Regions from separate parts of the Leptolyngbya sp. DQ-M1 genome, predicted to be linked through region 2. Evidence: predicted binding sites of a transcription regulator. Region 2 holds the regulator's gene; the other holds the start of a gene.
The links. The regulator HrcA, encoded in region 2, represses chaperone genes, less so after heat shock. The targets are predictions, from matches to a motif close to ANTTAGCACTCNNNANTNNNGAGTGCTAANT.
Positions count from the first base shown of each region.

Region 1 (12,469 bases), on a different contig from region 2:
TTGAAGCGAGTTTGGCGCGAAATTGTCCAGTTATAGTGTGCGATCGTATGAACATTGACGGCGTAGGGTTGGAGACAAACAATTTATGAAAGCCATGATTCTGGCGGCTGGGAAAGGCACACGGGTTCGACCAATTACGTACACGATTCCTAAGCCGATGATTCCGATCCTGCAAAAACCAGTGATGGAGTTTTTGCTGGAGTTGCTACGTCAACACGGCTTCGACGAAATCATGGTGAATGTGAGCCATTTGGCGAATGAGATCGAAAGCTATTTCAAAGATGGGCAGCGTTTCGGTGTCCAGATTGGCTATTCGTTTGAGGGTCGGATCGTAGACGGAGATCTTGTGGGCGAGGCAGTCGGCTCAGCAGGCGGGATGAAGCGCATTCAAGACTTCTCCCCCTTCTTTGACGATACGTTTGTGGTACTTTGTGGCGATGCTCTAATCGATTTGGATCTCACAGCAGCAGTGAAGTGGCATCGGGAGAAAGGATCGATCGCGACGGTGATTATGAAAACGGTCGATCGATCAGAAGTTCCAAGCTACGGTGTAGTTGTAACCGACGAAGACGGCAGAATCAAGGCATTTCAGGAAAAACCATCGGTTGAAGAAGCCTTAAGCACGAATATCAATACCGGGATCTACATTTTTGAACCCGAAGTTCTAGACTACATTCCATCCGGTGTTGAGTTTGATATCGGTAGCCAGTTATTTCCGAAGCTAGTGGAAATGAATGCACCGTTCTATGGATTGCCGATGGATTTTGAATGGGTCGATATCGGCAAAGTTCCAGATTATTGGCAAGCCATTCGCGGCGTTCTCAAAGGCGAAATCAAAAATGTTCCGATCCCAGGACGTGAAGTGGCTCCGGGAATTTACACGGGGCTAAATGTGTCAGTCAATTGGGACAAAGTGGATATTCAAGGCCCGGTTTACATTGGCAGCATGACTTGTATCGAGGACGGCGCGAAAATTGTAGGCCCTGCAATGATTGGACATAACTGCTGGATTTGTAGCGGTGCGACCGTGGATAACAGTGTCATTTTTGAATGGTCGCGTTTAGGGCCAGGAGTGCGATTGGTCGATAAGCTGGTCTTCGGGCGGTTCTGTGTAGACAAGACAGGCGCAACGATCGATGTCCAAGCCGCTTCACTCGACTGGCTGATCACCGATGCGCGTCATGAAGTGCCAAGACATCCCGCCGCAGAACATCAAGCGATCGCGGAACTGTTGAATGTCGATACCAAGGTTGCAACTTGAGACCCTTACCCTTAAAATTGCCGCGATCGTGAACGAATTAGCCCCCCTAAATCCTGCAAAATCGGGAATTTAGGGGGGCTAAATGGTTGTTTAGAGATGCTTGAAAGAGTTATCTCGAAGCAGCATTAGAGAGCGTTCGGTCAAGCAGTGGACGCACCAACGCTTGATGCTTTACCAAGGTTCCAATCTCAGCTTGAATCGGCAAAACATCGAGCGAATCGAGCGTTGAACAATATTTCAGATCTTCCATGCAGTTCAGCCGCAGCAATCGCTTACCGTGGCTTGCGTGATACATCAAGCTCAGCAAGTTATCTTGCCACTGTTGGTAAAGCGAAACCGCGCCAACCAGTTCATCATTACCGACCAAATCTTCGAGCGGGCAGCCCAGTTGATCCGCCACGCTTTGCACGATCGCACCCGCACAGACGGTATCTTCGAGCGCGAATGATCCTTCCCAGCCAGCCCCGACGATCCAAACCGTTTCGGGTTGATGCTCGACCAGATATTTCACGACAGCGTGACGATTAATCAATGCCGCTGCCAATACAGTCGGACAAGCTTGAATTTTCTGGAGGGCGCGAGTTCCGTTTGTGGTGCTAATAAACAGTTGTTTTCCGCTCATCAAATCGGGCGTACAGTCGAGCGGCGAGTTACCGAGATCGCAGCCTTCTACCTTACTTCCGCCTCGTTCTCCTGCCCGTAAACGCTTCTCCGGGGGTAGCGCCTCGCTTTCTTGGACGAGCTTCTCCATATCGCTGAAAACATGAACTGCATCCGCTCCAGCAAACAGAGCAGTCGCGATCGTGCTGGTTGCTCGCAGTACATCAATCGCGATCGCACAATCAGCAGCGTTTTGTCCAGGTGTGAGTTCGGGCGTGTGGAATACTGAAAATTTCATAGGGTGTAGAGTGTAGTGACTGCGGCAGGAAAACTTCAGGTGAAGAGGAGTCGCCGCTTTCAGGATACTAAATACAAAGACAGAAGACGAAATATATCTTAGCGGGGTTGTTATAGATTCTACTCAATGATACCTCAAAGTGGCTATTGGAAATATAATATGCAGCATTGCTTTCGTTCGCTCCATTTGCGCTTCGAGGAGTCGTAATGATTCTTGAGCAAAACTAGACTCCCTCACCGCTTAGGATGTTTCTAGAGTCAAACCTAATTCTCGAAGGTGTAGAAGCGATCATGTCACAGCGCCCAATTATTCTTGGTATCGTTGGCGATAGTGCGGCTGGGAAGACGACGCTAACTCGTGGAATTGCTCAAGTGCTGGGTGAAGAGAACGTAACGATCATTTGCACCGATGATTATCACAAGTACGATCGCGCTCAACGCGCTCAGATTGGCATCACTGCCCTGCACCCGGACTGTAATCATCTAGACATTATGCAGCAGCATTTAGCGCTGTTGCGATCGGGTCAGCCCATTCTCAAGCCAAATTACAGCCACAAGACTGGAACGTTTGAAGCCCCCACCTATATCAAGCCGAATCGCTTCATCATTATCGAAGGCTTGCTAGGGTATTCGACTCGTACAGCCCGCGATTGCTATGACGTGAAGGTATACCTTGCGCCGCCAGAATCCCTGAGAGCGCAATGGAAAATTAAACGCGATACGCAAAAACGGGGTTACACCGAAGAGCAAGTTTTAGAAGAGTTACGCAAGCGCGAACCGGATTCAGCCGAGTATATTCGTCCGCAACGGGCTTGGGCGGATATGGTCGTCAGTTTTTGTCCACCGGAGCCGTCTCCGAATGTGAATGGTCACTTAAATGTGAAATTGGTGCTACGTCCTACGATTCCGCATCCGGAGCTGACGCGAGTGGTTGGGGATGACGCACCCACACGATCAGCGATTCGATTGGGACTCGATCGCGATATGAGTAAACCTGTCGATGTGTTGGAGATTGACGGACACGCAACAAAAGATCAGGTTGTGGATCTAGAGCACTTTATTTGCGATGAGCTTCCGGCACTGTCGAATGTGTGCAATCCGACTGGTGATACTGAACTCGGGAAGGTATCGGGAACCACGGGCGAGATGATCCAGAGCTATCCCTTAGCCATGACGCAATTGTTGATTGTGTATCACATGCTCAAGGCAACGAAAGCGCTCTAAGGTTGGCTTTCGACATCAGGCGATAGGCTGACGGGCGGACGTTCGATTTCTCCTTCGCTGTAGCCCAGATCGTAAAAACTGGCGGCTTGTGGGTCATGCTCTGGGGGATTCTTCGATCGACCCGCCCAGGCATCCTCTTTTCCACGATCGAACCAGTCTTGGTCAAGCATAGTATCACTACCACTCAGCATGATTAGATTGCTCCTGATACGAACTTTGACCCAATTTAAATTCTTGCAAGCGTGAATGTATCACCCCAATGGTGAGTTATCGAGAAGCTGACTGAATCCTATTGAGATCATTATTCCAGAGCATTAAACTCCGATCGATATCTCACAATTCCCTCGCAGCTATCTAATACACCGCTTTCTAACTCCAGCACCATAAACGCTTCATCTGGGACTGTGTACTCACATCTCAATCCCTTACGCTTAGCTGGAATAAACCCAAAGCGCGAATAATATTCAGGATGACCTAGCACGACAACCGCTTTGCAGCCTAAGCGATCGCACTCCGTTAAACCCTGTTGAATCAGCAATGTTCCAATGCCTTGTCGCTGATAATTGGGTAGAACTGCGACCGGTGCAAGTCCGAAAATAAATAGAGCAGTGTTGTCGATCGCAACTGGACTAAAGAAGATGTGCCCAACAATTTGATCGGATGCAACTGCAACAAGGGAAAGGGTTGGGGTAATGGGGCGCAATCGATCGACTAAATCTGCCTCTCCCGATCGCCCAAACGCAGCAATATTTATTCGACGGACTGCTTCGATATCTTCCAGTCTTTCCGCTCGAACTTGCATAACACCCTTAAAACAGCAATCTCTCAATCAGAATACCTTGAGCAGCCCGATAATCGTCATCGTTCCTTCCGCAACCCCTTCGTTCGGTAAGCCGTACTCTTTCTAAAGTTGCATTCGATCGCTGGCTTCGCTAAATTAGCACTCAGGGAGCGAGAGTGCTAACTCAAAACTCCAAAAGCCTGTAGACTGGTAAACGTTGAAAAAAACCGACAGGCGACCCGGTTGAATCATGTATTCAGCCGCAAGTATTTGATCGTTTGTTGCTCATCTAGATTGTTGGAGGATTTGTATGGCAGCCATCTCTCTTAGCGTGTCCACCGTAACACCGTTGGGCGATCGCGTATTCGTGAAAGTGAGCGAAGCTGAAGAAAAAACCGCAGGCGGCATCATCTTGCCCGACAACGCTAAAGAAAAGCCCCAAGTTGGCGAAATCGTAGCGGTTGGTAATGGCAAGCTCAACGAGAAGGGCGAACGTCAGCCCATGGAAGTGCAAGTCGGTAATAAAGTGCTGTACTCCAAGTATGCCGGAACCGACATCAAACTCGGTGGCGATGATTACGTTTTGCTGTCTGAAAAAGACATTCTGGCAGTCGTTTCATAGTTTTCTTGACTCTCTCTTTTCTGTAAACCTTACAAAGCTTTCAACACACTATGGCTAAGCGCATCATCTACAACGAAAACGCTCGTCGCGCTCTGGAGCGCGGTATGGACATCCTTGCCGAAGCCGTTGCTGTCACTCTAGGCCCTAAAGGTCGCAACGTGGTTCTGGAGAAGAAGTTCGGCGCACCTCAGATCGTGAACGACGGTGTAACGATCGCCAAAGAAATCGAACTCGAAGATCACGTTGAAAACACGGGCGTTTCCTTGATTCGTCAAGCAGCTTCTAAAACCAATGATGCGGCTGGAGACGGAACCACGACTGCAACCGTTTTGGCACACGCGATCGTCAAAGAAGGAATGCGGAACGTTGCCGCAGGTGCAAACGCAATCCTGCTGAAGCGCGGCATGGACAAAGCAACAACCTTCTTGGTAGACAAGATTGCTGCTCATGCGCGTCCAGTTGAAGACTCAAAAGCGATCGCACAAGTCGGTACAATCTCTGCCGGAAACGATGAAGAAGTCGGTCAAATGATCGCGTCCGCAATGGATAAAGTCGGCAAAGAAGGCGTAATCTCGCTGGAAGAAGGCAAGTCGATGACGACTGAACTCGAAGTCACCGAAGGGATGCGCTTTGACAAAGGTTACATCTCGCCCTACTTCGCAACCGACACCGAGCGGATGGAAGCAGTGATGGATGAGCCGTTCTTGCTGATCACCGATAAGAAGATCACCCTGGTTCAAGACCTCGTTCCGGTGCTCGAACAGGTGGCGCGTGCAGGTCGTCCGCTGATCATCATTGCAGAAGACATCGAGAAAGAAGCACTGGCAACTTTGGTTGTGAACCGTTTGCGCGGTGTGCTGAACGTGGCTGCGGTGAAAGCTCCTGGATTCGGCGATCGTCGTAAGGCAATGCTCGAAGATATCGCAGTTCTCACGGGCGGTCAGTTGATCACTGAAGATGCAGGTCTGAAGCTCGACACCACCAAACTCGATCAGTTGGGTAAAGCGCGTCGTGTCACCATCACTAAAGAAAACACGACGATCGTTGCAGAAGGCAATGAAGCACAAGTGAAAGCTCGCGTTGAGCAAATCCGTCGTCAAATGGACGAAACCGATTCTTCCTACGACAAGGAAAAGCTGCAAGAGCGCTTGGCTAAGTTGGCAGGTGGTGTTGCAGTGATCAAAGTTGGTGCAGCAACCGAAACCGAAATGAAGGATCGTAAGCTCCGCCTTGAAGACGCGATCAACGCAACCAAAGCGGCTGTTGAAGAAGGTATCGTTCCCGGTGGTGGTACAACCTTGGCTCACTTGGCTCCGGATCTTGAATCTTGGGCATCGAGCAGCCTCAGCGGCGAAGAGTTGATCGGCGCACAAATCGTGGCTCGTGCATTGACGGCTCCTCTGAAGAGAATTGCTGAAAACGCAGGTCAAAACGGTGCGGTGATTGCTGAGCGCGTCAAAGAGAAAGAATTCAACGTCGGCTACAACGCTGCAACGGGTGAATTCGTTGACATGCTCGAAGCAGGTATCGTTGACCCTGCTAAGGTGACTCGTTCTGCACTTCAGAATGCGGCTTCGATCGCAGCAATGGTGCTGACGACCGAGTGTATTGTGGTTGACAAGCCTGAACCGAAAGATGGTGCTGCGGCTGGCGCTGGTGCTGGCGGCGGTATGGGCGACTTCGATTACTAATTTGAGTCTCTAAAACTGAAAGCGCGATCGTTCTTGAAAGGGAGCGATCGCGCTTTTTGCTATCAAAAACTTTCTACAAACCAAGAAAAACCTGTAAACCATGCCTGCCAAAGATTTGTATCACGATGCGATGAAAAATGCTTTGAGCAAGGATGGTTGGATAATTACAAAAGATCCGCTGACGATTGAATACGAAGAAATTCAGGTTTATGCAGATATGGCAGCAACAAAGCTATTTGCGGCTGAACGGGATGCTAGGAAAATTGCAGTAGAGGTTAAAAGCTTTATTAGTCCTTCTCCAGTTCGAGATTTAGAACTTGCACTGGGGCAGTACATTATCTATCGTAGTTTTCTCACGCTTACTGATCCTGATCGACAAGTCTATCTCGCAATTCGTGAAGAAGTTTTTAACAGCTTCTTCCAGCTCAAAGCAATTCAAACCATAATTGAGCAGAACCAAATTTTCCTGATCGTGATCGACACTACAAACGAGGTCATTGTGCAATGGACAAACTGATCCAGTACCGGACGATTATTAAACAAGTTTTGACTGGTTATCAGAATCTAGTTCCACATTCTCCCGATGATGAAGTCGAAAGCTTACTGGCATTCGATGAGGAGCGTGATCAGTATCTCTGGTTTCGATCGGGTTGGCAAAACAAAAAAAGAGTTCGACACATCACAATTTACATCCGAATCAAAAACGCTAAGGTTTGGGTTGAAGAAGATTGGACAGATTTATGCGTTGTAGACGATTTACTTACAGCAGGAATTCCGGCGACAGACATTGTGCTTGGATTTCAACCACCGGACGTTCGGCAGTATACAGATTTTGCGATCGCGTAATCTCAGAACGATTGATGTTCGACTGCTGACTTCGATCTCTAAACAATTTTGCAATTAATTTGCGAATCACGAAATTAATTCTGCAAATTTCGGTTAATCTGGCTCTAGATCCAAAGAAAGATCGATGGTTCTGATTACCGGGTGTAGCGTGGTGGATAAACATAAGCCGAAAGATGGCGCTGATAGTGATATGGCTGATTTCGATTTCTAAATAAATTTGCAATTAATTTGCGAATTACAAACCCAATCCCGCAAATTCTGGTTAATCTAGCTCTAGATCGAAAGGAAGGTCGATTTTTCAATTGAATAAGAAGAAGACCTGGTTGGAATAAGCCAGGTCTTTGTCTTTCGAGGGCTGCTTCTGTTTAATATTGGTTTTATGGAGAAAAATGTTTAATAACGAATGCGAGCAAAATTTTATATCAAACAGTACGGAATCAGACTGTAGAAGAAAGTTGAGAACTGCAAAGTTAGCACCAAACAATAGGAGATTAGACCATATGAGAGAAAAATCGAGAACCACAATGAAAAGAAAATTGAAAAATATTTTCATAGCTGCGTCGGTATCAGTTATAGCTTGCGGTGCCTTTACGTTTACGGCAAATATTAATAAAATATTAATAAAAATATTCACAACTCCGAAAACTACTCCAGTAACGTCACTAGAGATAACAATAGTAAAGCTAACAGCAGTGAAACAACTTCAGATAATAGTTCTACCATCATTAATAACAATCAGAAGTACACCTATATTATTAACCAGCCCGAAAGAGATTCCTCTCGCGATAACAAGATTGCTGAAGATTGCCCATGTCAAAGCTCTACATCACAACCTGCTCAGCTAAATAGATGTAGTAAGCTTAAAGGCAGTCTGCCAAGCGAAAAGCAGAAATAAGAGACTAGGTGCGTGCTTGCTTCTCAAGGGGGCGCGCCCTATATTTCTATAAGCAAAATCACGATCGAATCACTTACGATTAATCTAGCAGCGTTCAGCAAGTGCCATGACCTTCACAACGCCTGAAGCTTCGATAAAGTTGACTCTTGCGTTAACAGACGACCAGTTTTTTCAACTGTGCCAAGACAATCGGGATTTGCAGTTTGAGCGCACAGCATTGGGAGAAATCATCATTATGCCGCCGACTGGAAGCGAGTCAGGACGACGCAACACTAAAATTACAACGCAAATAGACAATTGGAATGAGCAAACCCAACTCGGAGAAGTTTTCGATTCCTCCAGCGGGTTTACACTTCCGAATGGCGCAAGTTATGCTCCCGATGCAGCTTGGATTCGACGAGAACGATGGGAAGCCCTAACGCCGGAACAACAGGAAAAATTTGCGCCCATTTGTCCTGATGTGGTGATTGAATTGCGGTCTAGAACTGACTCGTTGCCAAAACTGCAAGCGAAGATGCGCGAATACATTGAAAACGGAGCAAAGTTAGGTTGGTTGCTCGATCGACAAAATCAGTGCGTTGAGGTTTATCGCCCTGAAAGAGAAACAGAGATATTGCAAGCCCCTACAACAATCTCGGCTGACGATATTTTGCCTGGATTCACATTAGACCTACAAAAGATTCTCTATTAGCCACACTAAAAAGCGCGATCGTTCCACTTCAAAAACGATCGCGCTCCCTATCTCACATAAACTTAGCCCAGAATGCCGCCGAAGAAGTCGATCGTCTCTTTCAACGCTTCAATGAATCGATCGATCTCCTCGCGAGTATTGTAGAAATACAAACTAGCGCGAGCAGTCCCCGGAGCCTGCAACAATCGGTGTAATGGCTGAGTGCAGTGATGCCCAGATCGGATCGCAATGCCTTCTTGATCCAGCAAAGTCGAAAGATCATGAGGATGTAATGCCCCGGCTGTAAAAGAAGCTAAAGCGGCTCGCCCTCCACCGTCTGCATCTGGCTTGGGTCCGTAGATTCGCAAATTCGGAACTTCTGAAAGTCGCTGGAATAGATATGCTGTCAACTCTTCTTCGTAAGCTCGAATCTTGTCCATGCCGATATTGGTGAGATAGTCAACCGCAGCACCGAGCGCGATCGCTTCTGCAATCGCCGGAGTCCCCGCTTCAAACTTGTGCGGCAAATCAGCATAAGTCGAATGATCTAAATACACATCGGCAATCATCTCACCACCACCGAAAAACGGAGGCATCGATCGTAAAACGTCCAGCTTGCCGTACAAGAACCCGATTCCGGTCGGAGCGCACATTTTATGACCGGATGCGACGAGCCAATCACAATCGATCGCTTGCACATCTACAGGCATATTTGGCACCGCCTGACACGCATCAATCAGAACCTTCGCCCCAATCTTGTGTGCTTCTGCACAAATCTCACGCACCGGATTAATGCAGCCAAGCGTATTGGAAACATAAACGACTGAGACAAGCTTCGTTTTCTCAGATAACAATGACTTGTAATGCTCAAAGTCAAAGCCTTCCGATTCATTCAACTGAACGTGCTTGATCACAGCCCCTGTTCGCGCTGCAATCAACTGCCAGGGCACCAGATTGCTATGATGCTCCATCACAGACAGAACAATCTCATCGCCTGCCTGCAAATTATTCAACCCCCAAGCATAGGCAACAATATTGATCGCTTCACTCGCATTCCGGGTGTAAACGATCTCCTGCCGTGATGCTGCATTTACAAACGCTGCAACTTTATCCCGCGCTGCTTCGTAAGCATCAGTCGCTCTTGCACTCAAGGTATGTGCGCCGCGATGCACATTGGCATTGTCATGCTCATAATAGTGGCGCAGAGCATCGAGAACCGCGATCGGCTTCTGAGAAGTCGCAGCATTGTCGAGATACACTAGCGGCTTGTCATGAATCCGCTCATTCAGAAGCGGGAAGTCCGATCGCACTTGAGCAGCGAGGGTTTTTTCTTGCAGGAAAGTCATGGCTTAGGTGTGTTGGGAACGAATGAATGCAGAGAGTCGATCACGCAAGGTCGGAACTGGAATCTGGTCAATGATTTCGATCGCAAAGGCATAAGTCAGGAGCTTACGCGCTGAGTCTTGATCAATACCACGACTCTGGAGATAAAACACTTCGTCATCTTCAAGCTGACTGACTGTCGCACCATGAGCGCACTTGACGTTATCTGCAACAATCTCTAACTGAGGCTTGGTATCAACTCGCGCTTTCGGAGATAACAATAAGTTGCGGCTCAATTGTCTCGCGTCGGTTTGCTGTGCGGCTTGAGGAACGAAAACCTTACCATTAAAGATTGCATGGGCACGATCGCTCGCAATGGTCTTATTGACTTGATTGCCCACACCATAGGGCTTACTCAGCGATAGCAAACTGTGTGTATCGCCGATGCGATCGCCATCAATCACGGTCAAACCATTCAGCGTCGTCTCGGTCTGCTCCCCGGTCTGATAGACATCTAGATTGTGTCGAGAAAGTCTGCCGCCGAAATTCACAGCAGTGCAGGAATAACGAGAATCTCTCGCTTGCGAAACAGCAGTCCTACCAATGTGAAAGGCAGCATTGCTATCCCTCTGAACTCTAGTATGACGAACTTCTGCGTTTTCTGCGACCGCAATCTCCGTAACGGTATTGGTGAAATATGCGCCCTCAGTCAAGCTGACAAAATCTTCGATTAGCGTGACTCGACTTCCAGTTTCCGCAATCACACACACACGTGGTTGAACGATCGCTTCCGCTTGAGTTGAGACAAACAGCAAATGAATCGGAACCTCAACATCTTGGTTTCTCGGCACAAAGACGATCGCGCTATCCGTCAAGCTTGCAGTGTTCAAAGCGGTGAAGACTTCATCTTCTCCAGGAAGTTTAGCAATATAGTCTTTCACAGATGGCATTAATTCCAAGACTGTTTCAAGATTACTCACCACTACGCCATCAGGTAGATCGTCGATCGCAGACAAATCCGCCGCAAATACGCCATCAACAAAGACTAATCGCGAATTCGTTGTTTCTGGTAGCAGAAAAGCTTCAATCTGCGGAAAGCTTAAACTCGCAGGTTCAGCAATTTTCAGCGACAGCGATAACAAATCAGAAACGTCTGTAAAACGCCATTCTTCGTCGCGAGTTGAGGGAATGGCTCGATCGTGAACCGATGCCGCCGCACGATCGCGAATGTCTTGGAATTTGGAATTGGGCGATCGTAAATTTAGTAATTGGTTGAAGTAAGTGGCGCGATCAATGGTTGCGATCGTGCCTGAATTTCCAATTTCAGAAACGGCTGAAACTTCTACCATCATGCACCTACCGTTTCACCTTCAACAACCCAGTCATACCCTTTCGCTTCAAGCTCTAGCGCCAGTTCCTTACCGCCACTCAGCAGAATTCGTCCATCTGCCATGACGTGAACAAAATCAGGCGTAATGTAATTCAATAAGCGCTGATAGTGCGTGATCACAAGCGTTGCATTTTCTGATGTCGTAATTGCGTTCACACCATTTGCAACGACTTTCAACGCATCGATATCTAAACCAGAATCGATCTCATCCAAAATGCCTAATTTTGGCTCTAACAATGCCATTTGCAGAATTTCATTCCGCTTCTTCTCGCCACCCGAAAAGCCTTCGTTCACGCTACGAGAAAGAAAGCCTGCATCCATCTTGAGCAACTCTAATTTGGAATGCACCACATCATCAAAATCAAACGCATCCAACTCTTCTAAGCCTTCCTGCTTGCGTTTCGCGTTATATGACACGCGCAAGAAATCTACATTCGTCACGCCCGGAATTTCTAGTGGATATTGGAATGCCAAAAACACACCCGAAGTCGCCCGCTCATGCGGTTCGAGTTCGAGTAGATCCTGCCCATGAAACAAAATCTCTCCGCCTGTCACCGTGTAAGCGGGATGCCCTGCCAGAATCTTAGAAAAGGTACTTTTTCCCGATCCATTCGGGCCCATAATCGCGTGAATCTCACCTGCTTTAATTTCGAGATTCATGCCCTTCAAAATCGGTGTGCTATCAATCTCAGCAGTTAGATTCTTAACTGACAGAATTACTTCACCATTTTCAACAATCATGCGCTCCCTCCTAACTGCTGTGTCCTACTTCAATACTGTCTTGGCGCGATCAAGACTTTTAGATTTCACTTTTAGATTTCATAGTTAAAAGGATTGGAAATCAGCACATCCAATCCTACGGGTGAACT
Region 1 covers NZ_JAMPLJ010000003.1:169,405-181,873, reverse strand. Annotated here, with positions in the region: gene NC981_RS10645 (NDP-sugar synthase) at 86-1,261, shown strand; gene NC981_RS10640 (2-phosphosulfolactate phosphatase family protein) at 1,371-2,159, opposite strand; gene NC981_RS10635 (phosphoribulokinase) at 2,450-3,382, shown strand; gene NC981_RS10630 (hypothetical protein) at 3,379-3,573, opposite strand; gene NC981_RS10625 (N-acetyltransferase) at 3,684-4,184, opposite strand; gene groES (co-chaperone GroES) at 4,474-4,785, shown strand; gene groL (chaperonin GroEL) at 4,836-6,476, shown strand; gene NC981_RS10610 (XisH family protein) at 6,577-6,993, shown strand; gene NC981_RS10605 (XisI protein) at 6,981-7,322, shown strand; gene NC981_RS10600 (Uma2 family endonuclease) at 8,324-8,908, shown strand; gene NC981_RS10595 (SufS family cysteine desulfurase) at 8,971-10,233, opposite strand; gene sufD (Fe-S cluster assembly protein SufD) at 10,237-11,562, opposite strand; gene sufC (Fe-S cluster assembly ATPase SufC) at 11,559-12,341, opposite strand.
Region 1: a site for HrcA is predicted at 4,318-4,348, ahead of groES (co-chaperone GroES). Genes of this name have one in related genera too.

Region 2 (12,469 bases):
AGCAGTAAAGGTTGCTGTTCCTGTCACAGTTACCATTGCGAACGCTGCACCGCTCCGAGGGGTACTGAATCGAATAGAAAAAGGATTTCGTGCACCAGAACCAAGACCGCTTGAGAAATTTGTCAAGTTTCGACCAGTGATATTACTACCGTTGCTATAGGTCGAAGCGAAAAGGTTGGAAAATGTCACTCCTGGGTATCGGTTGGTAATGACAGTTCTATCACCAACAGTAAGATCGTTGAAGTCGATCGTTTGAGCCGGATTTGAAATTCCAGATGACGCTCCATTAATCGCTAACGCATGAGCCGGGGCAACATCAACACTCGAGGCTGCGATCGCGATCGTCGCTCCGATTTGAGCGACGATCGTACTCCTCACAATAGAATTCATCGTTTAACACCTAGCTAGGGGAATAAAACTATTTTGTCGATCGCCCAACTTGCGACATCCATAGTTCTACTCACCTTTTCCCTGCATCTTTTGAGAAAATACGGGACATATACCCAAGCCAATTTCCGTCCTATGCCCTTTTCTCAAATCACTGTTCAAGACCTCGCCCAATGCCTCGATAATCCCAATATTCAATTCGTCGATGTGCGCGAACCCTGGGAAGTAGAAACCGCCTCGCTCCAGCCGTTTCAAAACTTGCCGCTCAGCCAATTCTCCGAATGGTCAGAGCAAATTCACAGCAAGCTCGATCCAGAAACGGAAACCTTAGTGCTTTGTCATCATGGAGTACGATCGGCGCAGATGTGCCACTGGCTAACTCAGCAAGGATTTACCAATGTAAAAAACATTTCCGGTGGAATCGATGCCTATTCCGCGGCGGTCGATCGCTCAATTCCCCGGTATTAGGACGATTCCGTTGGTTTTGCTACGATGCGTGACCCAAATCTAAAGTAAAAATAAGGGAAATGCTATCTTAGTCTCAATCCGATAAAACGCGATCGTTCTTGAAAATGTCCTTAAATCCTCCGCTTAATAACCGTCAACAACGAGTTCTCTGGGCAACCGTGAGGCATTACATTGCCACGGCAGAACCTGTGGGATCAGGCGCATTGGTCAGAGAGTACAATCTCAGCGTCAGTTCTGCCACGATTCGCAATGCAATGGGACACCTGGAAAAAGTCGGACTTCTGTTTCAGCCGCACACTTCAGCAGGTCGAGTGCCCTCAGATTCGGGCTATCGGATCTATGTCGATCAGTTGATTCAACCCTCGCCAGGAATCGCTGTTCAACTAGAGCAAATCCTGAGCGATCGCCTCAACTGGGACAAATGGAGCTTTGAAGCCGTCCTCAAAGGAGCCGCACAAATTCTTTCAACTCTAAGCGGCTATATTGCGATCGTCACCCTGCCAATGACGAACACAACGCAAATCCGGCATCTTCAACTAATCCAGGTTGATTCGGCTCACGTCATGCTGATTCTGGTAACGGATACTTACGAAACCCAATCGGTCTTAATGGAGATACCGCCCTCGGATCTTGATGCCGAAAGCGTCGATCGAGAGTTGAAAATTCTTTCAAACTTCTTATCCGAACAGTTGCGCGGTCGATCGCTCTCAGAAATCCAGCGGTTAGACTGGGGCGAACTGGGGCGAGAGTTCGATCGCTATAGTTCGCTCTTGACTTCTGTGCTTGCGGATCTATTACACCGCCTAGCACAATCGGCTTTACCGTCGCAGTTGATGATTAGCGGCGTTTCGGAAGTGCTAAGACACCCAGAATTTTCAGAACTGAATCAAGTGCAAATGATTCTGCAACTGCTTGAAGAAGAACAAGATCAGCTTGTACCACTCATTTTTGATCAGCCCGATTCAGACGGTCGGCGCGTTTCGATTCGGATTGGTTCAGAAAATCCACTAGAGCCGATTCGGGCTTGCTCATTAATCTCATCGACCTACAATCGCGGAACGGTTCCCGTCGGAAGTATTGGCGTTTTAGGTCCGACTCGGATGCTATACGAAGATACGATCGCGCTCGTCGAAGCCACCGCCGATTATCTGTCGGAAATGTTGAGCTAGAACAGCACTACCAAGAGCCAATGACAGCCGCATCGCCTGAAACGAGAATTCGATGCGGTTGTCATTGGGACTGATTCGAGCCTCTATCTGGGTGATTCAGATTTCATCGATGACATATCGATCGAGAAGCGGTACTTCACATCGGACTTGAGGAGTCGATCGTAAGCTTCATTCACCTTCTGAATCGGAATCACTTCCACATCGGCGGTAATATTGTGTTCCCCGCAGAAATCGAGCATTTCCTGAGTTTCGGCAATCCCACCGATATTCGAGCCAGAGAGATTGCGCCGTCCCATAATCAGACTGAATGCCGCAACCTCTAGCGGCTTCGGCGGTGCGCCAACCAAGGTAATATTGCCATCGCGACTGAGCAAATTAAGATAGGCGTTAATATCGTGAACGGCAGCGACCGTATCGAGAATGAAGTCAAAGCTACCCGCGTGTTTCTGCATCTCGTCGGCATTGCGAGAAACGACCACTTCATCTGCACCCAGACGAAGTGCATCTTCCTTCTTGTCCGGTGAAGTCGTGAACACCACCACGTGAGCACCGAGCGCATGAGCAAATTTCACGCCCATGTGTCCCAATCCGCCAAGACCGACCACACCAACCTTCTTACCTTTGGTCACGCCGTGGTAGCGCAGGGGCGAGTAAGTCGTGATACCTGCACAGAGGAGTGGCGCGACTCCTGCAAGATCGAGATTTGGGGGAACGCGCAGCACAAAGCGCTGATCGACCACAACACTTTCGGAATAGCCGCCATAAGTGACCCTGCCAAGATGCTTGTCTGGAGAGTTATAGGTGAGCGTGACATTGGGACAGAACTGCTCGAATCCTGCTTTGCACTGGGGGCAGGTTCCATCTGAGTCAACCATGCAGCCCACTCCCACAATGTCATCGGGCTTAAATTTGGTCACTGCTGAGCCGACTTCAGTCACTCGCCCAACGATTTCATGTCCGGGAACGACTGGATAAACCGTAGACATGAAGCTACTCCACTCATCCCGGACTGTATGTAGGTCAGAATGGCAGATGCCGCAAAAGAGGATTTCGATTTGGACATCATTTTCGGTCAGATCGCGCCGCTCGATCGTATCGGCTGTGAGCGGTGAGGTTGCACTCGCAGCCGAGTAAGCTTTTGCTTTGTACATGAATTAATGCTCCGCTGGGTTGACTTCTAATGCCTGGTATTTTTCAGCGAGTTCGTCCGACTCAGCGATCGCAATCCCTGAGCCTGATCGGTCACTTCGTTTAAGCATTGCAGCGCATTTAGGCTGCGGAGATATCCCACTTAGGACGCACTTGTGTAATTAAATCTAATACCGAAAATATCCTAGTCGTCGCCAGTATTGTTGCACTCGTGATTCCCATTGCTGCCAATACTCATCGATCGCACTTGGCTCAAACCAAAAGATCTCCGCAGGCGTTTCCGGAATCGCAACGACCAGCAAGGCATGACAGAGGTTGAGGTTATACTCGCGATATAGCTGGTTCACGGCTCCACAATACGCTACTAACTGAAGTGGATAATCATACAAGCGATCGACCGTTTTCTTGGGTCGATCGCTTGTTTTCCATTCACAAATGCAGGGCACGCCCTCATAACTGGCAACGCAATCGACCACTCCGGCATATCCCAATTGATCGTGAATCACCACCCCTTCAATCAATCGCACTTGCTCGATCGCTCTTAACACAGGTTCAACACTCTCCCAATACGGGCGAATCGTCTCTGGACAATCGACTTCCTGCCCTTGCAGGAATTTCTGAATGTAGCGATGCGTTCCGGTGCCGCGCCGACTCGCGGTTTTGGTAATTTCTGCTGCCTGCTCGACTCCAACTCGCTGCTGCCAGTTAAATAAGCGCTCTCGGTCTTCACGCGGCTTTGTCGCATTCAGAATCGTGGTCACACTGGGAATGCGATCGCCATTCGCATCGACATAAAACTGTTTGCCTGCTTCTCGGACAGATTTGGACGCATAGCGCGGCAGTTCAGACACCATTGATTCCTCAAAAATTGCTCTCGATCGTACCTAAAAAATCAGGCGTTGAATCCCTCAAACTTCTAGCTTCTTCAACCACTTTGAAAACTGTCCTAAGTTCAGAAACTTCTGCGGAAACCTAACGGTCATTGTTGAATATAAAGCGTAGAGAACTGAGCCAAAATGCTGCACTTCAAACAAAGTTAAAGATAGTTCTTTAGCCGGATGCAGGAACTTTTTAGCTCATTCAAACATCTACGTAACTAACAAGAAAAAACTCTCTCACGCTTGGGAACGGCTACCTATGTATAGCACTGTAAAATCTGGCTTAGCTTTGACTTTGGCACTCGGTACGATCGCAGGTGCAGCAGCTCCAATGATTATGGTAGCACCTGCTTCGGCTCAAGCAGCCTTCTCTGATGTTGCTTCGGATAACTGGGCTTCTCCATTTATTCAAGAATTGGCTTCTCGTAACATTATTGCTGGATTTCCTGATGGCACATTTCGCCCGAATGATCCGGTGACTCGCGCTCAATTCGCTGCAATTTTGCTCAAAGCATTTCCGAATGCGCCACGAGTAAATACACCGATCAATTTCTCTGATGTTCCCAGCAATTATTGGGGACTTCAAGCGATTCGGAACGCCTATGCAACAGGATTTCTTGCAGGATTTCCAGGCGGAACATTTCGACCGAATGACAATATCCCTCGTGCTCAAGCTTTGGTGTCTCTGTCAAACGGTCTGAGATACGCCAGCACTCAACCTGCTGACTCTGTGCTTCAGGTTTACACCGATGCGTCCAACATTCCTGGCTATGCTCGCAACAGCATCGCCGCCGCCACCGAACGCCGCATTGTCGTCAACTACCCGGATGTCCGCTTCCTCAACCCGAACCAAGTCGCAACCCGTGCGGATGTTGCTGCCTTCGTTTATCAGGCATTAGTCAGTTCTGGACAGGTCGCCGCAATTCAATCGCCTTACATTGTCGGTCAAGCGCCAACGCAGCCTCAAGCGATCAATATTCCTGCTGGAACTGCAATCCCGGTTCGCTACGATCGCGCCGACAAGATCCTGCTTGCGAAAAACGAACCGCAACCCACCCCGGTTACGCTCACCGTGGCTCAAAACATTGTGACCTCTGACGGAACAGTTTTGATTCCATCGGGTAGCCAAATTGCTGGTCAGCTCACGGTTTCTCAAGGTGCAGCCCAGTTCACCGCCTCGGAACTCATTCTGGCGAATGGTCAGCGAGTCGCGATCGCGGCAACTTCTGATCCGATTACAACGACAGAAACGGTGCGTCGTGGTGCAAGTACAGGCACAATTCTTAAGGATGCGGTGTTGGGTAGCGCTGCTGCTGCGGGAATTTCTGCCGTCACCGGCGATCGTAATATTCGCGCCGAAGAAGTCTTGATTGGAACTGGAGTCGGTGCTTTGGCAGGGCTGATCTTTGGGGGCGATCGCGTTGATTTAATTTCCATCCGTCCTAACTCGGATCTAAATCTCCGCCTCACCAGCGCCTTGACCTTACCGCGCTCCTAACCCTTACCTGCGGGGGGTTCCTCAACTTCGTTCTTCAGCAACTTCACAACAAAACTTGTTCCTCGCTGCGGGGGGTGGTCGTCTTGAGCGATCCAGCCCTCGCTTTTTAATGGGCTAAACACCTGAATCGACCCGTGCATTTGTTCAATCAATCGGCGAGCGATCGCCAGCCCCAACCCTGTCCCTGGAATATCACCATCCGCCTGCACTCCCCGATAATGCCGCTCAAATAACCGCTCTAAATCCTGCGGCGGAATTCCATATCCCGTATCGCTAACCCAAACATTCACATAATCGTCCCTATGATTTGCCCGGATATGCACCTCTCCGCCTAACGGTGTATATTTCAAAGCGTTATCGATTAGATTACTTAATACCTCACGCAGCGCCCCAGGATTGGCAGAAACAAGGGGGAGGGGGTTTGGAACTTCGGTTCTAAGCGCCAGCCCTTTTTCTTGCGCGATCGCGCCTGCCGTTTCAAGCAGTTGCAGCAAAATCTCATTCACCAAGCAGGGCATCAACTCCAGACTAGAAGTGGTCAGCACCCCTGCGGGCAGCAAAGGAATCGGACGACTCACCAGCGAGGCATCCTCCGCCAACACATCCACGGAATCGAGGTCGATCGCCTCGTCAAACTGCTGTAAAAGCTCCTGTAAACGATCGCTTTCCCGCAGAATACTGCCTGCAATCTCACGATTTGCATCGGTCGCCTGCATCCGCTTGACCAACAGCTTTCCAAACGTGCGGAGTGCCGTCAGTGGACTCTTTAACTGGTGCAGCAAATTATCCAACACATCATGCTGCTGAGATTGCCTTGATCGATGTTGGCGCTGAGCCTGATCGAGCCACTGCGCCCGCTGATCCATTACACAAGCCAGCGATAATGTATTAGCAATGCGCTCTACCTGCGATCGCTCCCAGGTTGTCCAAGGACGATCCTCACGCTCGGTCACGAGCAACCCGAACACTAATTCTTCATGAATCAGCGGCAAAACTAATTGCTTTGGCTGAGTTAGTCCGCTCGATGTCGTCACCTCTGGATACGACTCAACGGCTGCCGGAAGCGCCAGCCGATTTGATCGCTCCAGCGTCCCAGCCGCTTCTGGGTAAGCTGCAATCGGCATCAAACGCGCTTGAGAACTCTCAACTAATTCTTCCGTCAGATAGATTACGCTGAGCGATGCCCCCAGTGCCTGAGTCAATAACGCAATTTGCGATCGACACAACTCAATGAATTCGCTACTTGTGGGCATTAGCATCTCTTCTTCGGCAGATTTTAGAAAAATAAGGATTGACGATAAGTAATTTTTCTTATTAATTTAGTAGATAGCTCTGATCCCCAACCTTTTGCATCCGTTTGTCTTAACTTTTGTGAGTGTAACTCCACTCCTTTTGATGACCTAGCAGGAATTCGGAAAAAGAAAATTAAGACTTTGTATAGATGCGTTAAGAGAAGTTGAAGTCTAGGGCAGGAGCTGATATAGTTGCGACGGGTTTTGTAACGATCATTACAAGTTTCGGCAGTTTGGAACCTAAGGAGGTAAAGGGTTTGGCAAGGAGACGTAAACGCAAGAGTCGGCGGCGGCAGGAAGGAAGACGGATTTTAGAAAGCGTTCCTCAATTTAGCATTGAGTGTGGCGAAGATAAACCCGTTACTGCTGCTCGCAAATTCATTCACTCTGAAGGCATCGTGCCGCCCGCGCTGTTGCTGGTCAAGAGAAACGAGCATACCACAGATCGATACTTCTGGGCAGAGAAGGGATTATTTGGCGCACAATATGTGGAAGAAAATCATTTCTTATTCCCCAGCTTGCGAACCTCTGAAGATGAAGTGGATGCTGTCGTTGTTCCGTCCCGGAGCCGATAGACGTTTTTGCCATTGGCAGAACCTTTAAATGGCTCGGCTTATCGGTCTTTGCTTGCTCTGAATGCGAAGTGCAACTGTAGCTAAATTTTGTTACAGGTTCAGTTGAGCAAGTTAATATAAAGCATTCATCTGACAAAAGCTCCCTTCAACGCAACGAAGGGAGCTTTTACATTTGATCGGTCTGACGGTGCTAGATCCGAAGCAGAGCTATTCTGATTTCAGTTCTAAAAATCGCTGCAACTCCGCTAACTCATCCCGGTGTGCCTTTACAGTAATCACGCTCTGCGATGCGGCATCTAGACTCGGCTCTACTCTAAGCGATACCTGCTCAACTCGCCCTGCCCCTTTCCAGTAAAAGACTCCTGCCAAGGGCGACAGGAGCAATAATCCAAACCAAAAATTTGACCAGTCGGGCAGCGCCATCGAGAGGATGAGCACAAAGCACAGTACACCGATCGAGGCAAGCAAGGACAGAAAGACTGCTAGGAACACGCTAGGGCGAACTACGCCTTCAAATGTAACCTGATTATTCGCTGCGTCGATCGCCGCCACTCGATAAGAGCGCTGCCCGAAGTAGGAGCGCAACTGAGACAGCAGAGAATCTTCGGATTGGTCAGACAGCAAGCGCACCTCCTGAGTTCGATCTTTGACTGAGGCGCGAATGAAGAAAAACAGCCCAATCATTAATAGAACGGTGAGAAGAAGCGTTGAGGCAATTACAGGCTGAGTCATGGCGCAACTAAAGAGCAATCCCAATTACACCATCAGTTTAGACAACAACGGGACATCGATAGAACTCCGCTGCTTATTTCTCAGCCCCACTAACCTGGGGAATTCCTGAATTCTCGTGCGCGGTTTCGCGTTTAACGGCATATTCGCGCCAGAGTCGAGCAAGATCCTGTGCCTGCGGCATGGCTTCAGATTTAATCTGATACATGCGGCGGGGACGACCCCGACCTTCGACTTTTTTCCAGTAGCCCGTGACCATTTCTTCATCTTCAAGAAACTTTAAGGCACTGTAGAGAACTGTGTCCGATAGTCGATACAGCGGATATTCTGTTTCAAGCAGTTGAATTAATTCAGTTCCGTAAGAATCTCCCCGTAAGAGGACGGCGAGAACGTAACAGACCGCCAGTTCTTTATTGAGATAGAAAGGTGGCGGATCTTTGAAAAATTGGTAAATATCCTCAAATTTCATCTGTCTGATTCCAGGTATGCGACAAATCACTTGCTTGAGAAAGCGACACGAAGATCGAAAACTCAGCTTTGCTTCCTAGATTAACAATCACATATCGGAGGTTGCCGTCCCTCTAAAGGGTTAATCCTTCAGCGTGAAATATTAAACTGGCTCGAATTGCAACTTGGCACAAACACACTGAACAACTCCACAACTCAAATGACAACTAACATTTGAATTGATATTTAAGCTGTCAGCCTGAATGAGCTTCACAATTCGATCGCAGACTGAGCGAATCGGCATCGCTTTGAGTTAAACAATTTTAAGAAATCGGTGCTTAAGAACATAGGGCAATATTCAGTCTTCATCTTGACTGCACTGTGTAAATAGCACCCAGCAGCCTATGCGCTTTTCTTAAAACAGCCATTTCATTAAGTTGCTTAGCTTCTGCAAATTGTACCTCTCGATTCTAAACTTGAAATTCTAATTTGTGGGTTAGGAAGTAAATTTACAATCGCTGTATCATACGGAATTCAAGAATTTGGCGATATTTGAAGAAATATTTAGATTATTCGCAATCTTGGCAGATTTACGATCGACAGTCGCCCAAATTGATAACGCAATCTAATCTCTGCTTAGTTTGACCTCTTATCAGTTCGATCAACTTTTGCCAATCTACAAACTTGCTGAATTTCAACGAAAAATTTTAGTCTCCTTGTGACCGTCAAAACCCAAAATTTTAGCCTGTCGGGTTTAAATTGGCAGAAGTTTTTTAGAGAAATCGCTAGAATTCTCATTAATCTTAGGGGGCGAAGCGATTAGGAGGATTATTTTTAGACCGCTGACTAAAAATGTCCAAGCTGGAGTAGCGAGTAGACGAATGCCTCCAAGAAAAGTTCCCAAAGGCTGCGGGTCGATCGTTGCGTGAGCGATCGCGAATCTTGGAGAATCAAACTAAAACCGCCGCCCCAGTAATCGCTGCTTCACACCTTCAGCAATCTTTTGACCGAGATACTCAGGAATTAAACTTTCATTCGGGCCTAATAAATACAAAATTAGCCGCGTTCGTCCACGCCAAACGAGCAAATTCGCATTCACGACCAGCAAATCTTCCTGCCAGATTGCGTACATCACTTTGTAGAACAATCCAGGCTGATTATCTGCTTCAATTAGCAGCGCGGGCAGGTGGAAGACTGGATCGACATAGAACTCAGTCTCAACCTGTTCTAGTCCTGCATCCAGGTTAAACTCAACAGCCAGCATTTCTTCGACTTCAAACCGTCCCGCCAAGGCTTCTCGAATCGCCCGACAGACATTTTCAGCCGTCTTGTCGGTCAGGGCTTTGCCGCTGCGCGACACAATCAGCTTAATAAACACCAGCATTGGTGGGTAGATTTGTCCATACAGGCTGAGACTGTGAATTGTCAAGCCATAAGCTGCCAAAACCCCGAAAATATCGCTGAGCAAAAAGGACTGGTTGCGGTAGGCAAAATGCAGCGCACTTTTTGTTCCCTCGGTTTTTAGCTCGATCACGGCTTGTTTTGACTTATACAGTTGATAAGCCAATCTGAGATTTTGCAGTTGAATTTCGCTGCTGACGAACTGCTCATAAAACTGCGGGAACGCCCGATTAAAGCGCTTTAACAGTTCTAACGTAGAGGATTTTAGACCCAAAGCCATAGTGGAGGAGACCGCTGCTCAACGACACGCAGATAAATAAGTCAAAACTAAAAAATATCGATATGGAGACTGACAATTGCTAACATTTCCCCAAAATCAGGAGAATGCAACTCAAATCCGAGAGATATACTAGCTATTACTGCTTCACTGTGATGACCTTGGCATGGGTTTTTGGAAAAGCTTATTTAGTAGCACGGATGCTTCGATCGAGAAACCAGCCTCGACGGAGAGTTATGTTGTCCCCGGATCAACAGAGGGAACAACGACAGGCGATCGCGCCAACTCGCGGGTCTTTTTCTCAACAGAGCGAGAGATTGATCTTTACGAGCTAGAGGAGCTGTGCGATGCGGTGGGCTGGTCGCGTCGCCCCTTGAGAAAGGTGAAGAAAGCGATTCAGCATAGCTTTCTAGTGGCAACAATGTGGGAGCAGCGGGGTGCGTCGCGGCGACTGGTCGGATTCGCGCGGGCGACTTCTGACCATGCGTTTAACGCAACGATCTGGGATGTCGTAGTGCATCCGGATTTCCAGGGCAAGGGGCTAGGGAAAGCGTTGATGAAGTTCATGATTAAGAAGCTTCGGAGCGAGGATATCAGTAATATCACTTTGTTCGCTGATCCGCATGTGGTCAATTTCTATCGAAATTTGGGATTCATGCAAGATCCAGAGGGAATCAAAGGAATGTTTTGGTACCCGGATTAAAGTGCAATCCGGGCATCTGCATTTTCAGAGTTCCCCAGACTGTGAAGCAGGGATACGATCGCGTAGATGAAATTCTTGAATTACCGTAGGCTTCGTGCTTGATGAATCCACAAGCCGATGTAATCTGTCGTAGGACAGAGATCGCGCCGTTGCATCGTGGAAACGTAAAGCCGCAGCAGTTGGCGGTGGAGTTGACCGATCGAAGTTTGCGCCAGTTGTGGGGGCGAGGCAATGCCTGCGTGAAGGAGCAGTCCAGCGTACTCACAGCCCACATTAGGGATACGGGCGAGGTCGGCAAGGGCAACCCATTTATTCAGTTGGCGAATTGGCACTTGCAGTTCAGTTGCTAAAAGGTTTCTCTGATCTTGCGTTTTACCCAGTCTAAACAAGTCTAGCGTTGTGTGAATGTGACGATCGTTCAGTCGAGCTGCATCATCGGCAGCAAGACCCGGAAGTAGGTCGATCTCCCAGCTTGCCGAGGGAATGCCTGCTGATTTTTTCGATGGCTTTGCGGAAGAATGCGTCACGGTGTCCTCGAACAAAATTAGAACATTTAGTTTAACAACTCGAACTCTCCAAAGCAAAGTTGTAGCGAGTTTACTTTAGCTTGTGATAGAACTAGAGATAGATCAGATGAGCTAACCTCTATCATTTGATAGGGTATCGAAGCCTTCAGAAAACGAATAAAACTTTCATTTACAGTTGTACTTTCTAACAGTTTCACGATCGAGATGGTTCGTTAACAACAAATTCCTTAGCATTGCCACTTAACGATGAACACCGAACTGACATCAGACCTTAAACCGATTCGCTGCCTCGACGATGCGATCGAACGCTGTCAACGCCTTGGGATGCGTCTCAGCCGCCAGCGTCGATTTATTCTCGAATTGCTTTGGCAAGATCAGGAACATTTATCGGCGCGAGAGATCTACGATCGCCTGAATCGCCAGGGCAAAGAGATTGGGCATACCTCGGTCTATCAGAATCTAGAAGCGCTGTCCGAGCAGGGGATCATCGAGTGTATTGAGCGATCGGATGGGCGACTGTATGGCAATGTTAGCGATGCTCATAGCCATGTGAATTGTCTGGACACGCAGCAGATTTTGGATGTTCACATCGAGCTTCCTGAAGAAATCATTCGACAGGTAGAAGCAAAGACGGGTGTGCGGATCACAGAATATCACATTGATTTTTATGGCTATCGAGCGCAGTAGAAATCAACGAGTTAGAGTTATTTTTTACAGCGATCGTCCTTTCTTCAGAACTGAAAGCCAGAAATTCATTAGCGAGTCTGTGAATTTCATTTTGTCAATTTAGCCATTACGCTGCTTGCAAATTGTAAAGAATTGTAAGTAGCGTTTTTGTCGTAACTCCCGGAAACGCTAGTTTTTCGTGCGGAACTTGTAAAAGCAATCCGCATCAAGGGTTCCATTGGCAAAATCGCCTGTAGAATATCCGAGACTCTGACCCGCCGCCTGATAAAGGTTCGCAGCGAC
Region 2 covers NZ_JAMPLJ010000001.1:375,692-388,160, reverse strand. Annotated here, with positions in the region: gene NC981_RS01850 (hypothetical protein) at 1-390, opposite strand, end outside; gene NC981_RS01845 (rhodanese-like domain-containing protein) at 523-855, shown strand; gene hrcA (heat-inducible transcriptional repressor HrcA) at 960-2,024, shown strand; gene NC981_RS01835 (NAD(P)-dependent alcohol dehydrogenase) at 2,108-3,175, opposite strand; gene NC981_RS01830 (PD-(D/E)XK nuclease family protein) at 3,341-4,027, opposite strand; gene NC981_RS01825 (S-layer homology domain-containing protein) at 4,311-5,549, shown strand; gene NC981_RS01820 (GAF domain-containing sensor histidine kinase) at 5,546-6,802, opposite strand; gene NC981_RS01815 (DUF3155 domain-containing protein) at 7,099-7,416, shown strand; gene NC981_RS01810 (cofactor assembly of complex C subunit B) at 7,624-8,148, opposite strand; gene NC981_RS01805 (PadR family transcriptional regulator) at 8,222-8,614, opposite strand; gene NC981_RS01800 (hypothetical protein) at 9,548-10,273, opposite strand; gene NC981_RS01795 (GNAT family N-acetyltransferase) at 10,437-10,973, shown strand; gene NC981_RS01790 (DUF4332 domain-containing protein) at 11,054-11,500, opposite strand; gene NC981_RS01785 (Fur family transcriptional regulator) at 11,747-12,187, shown strand.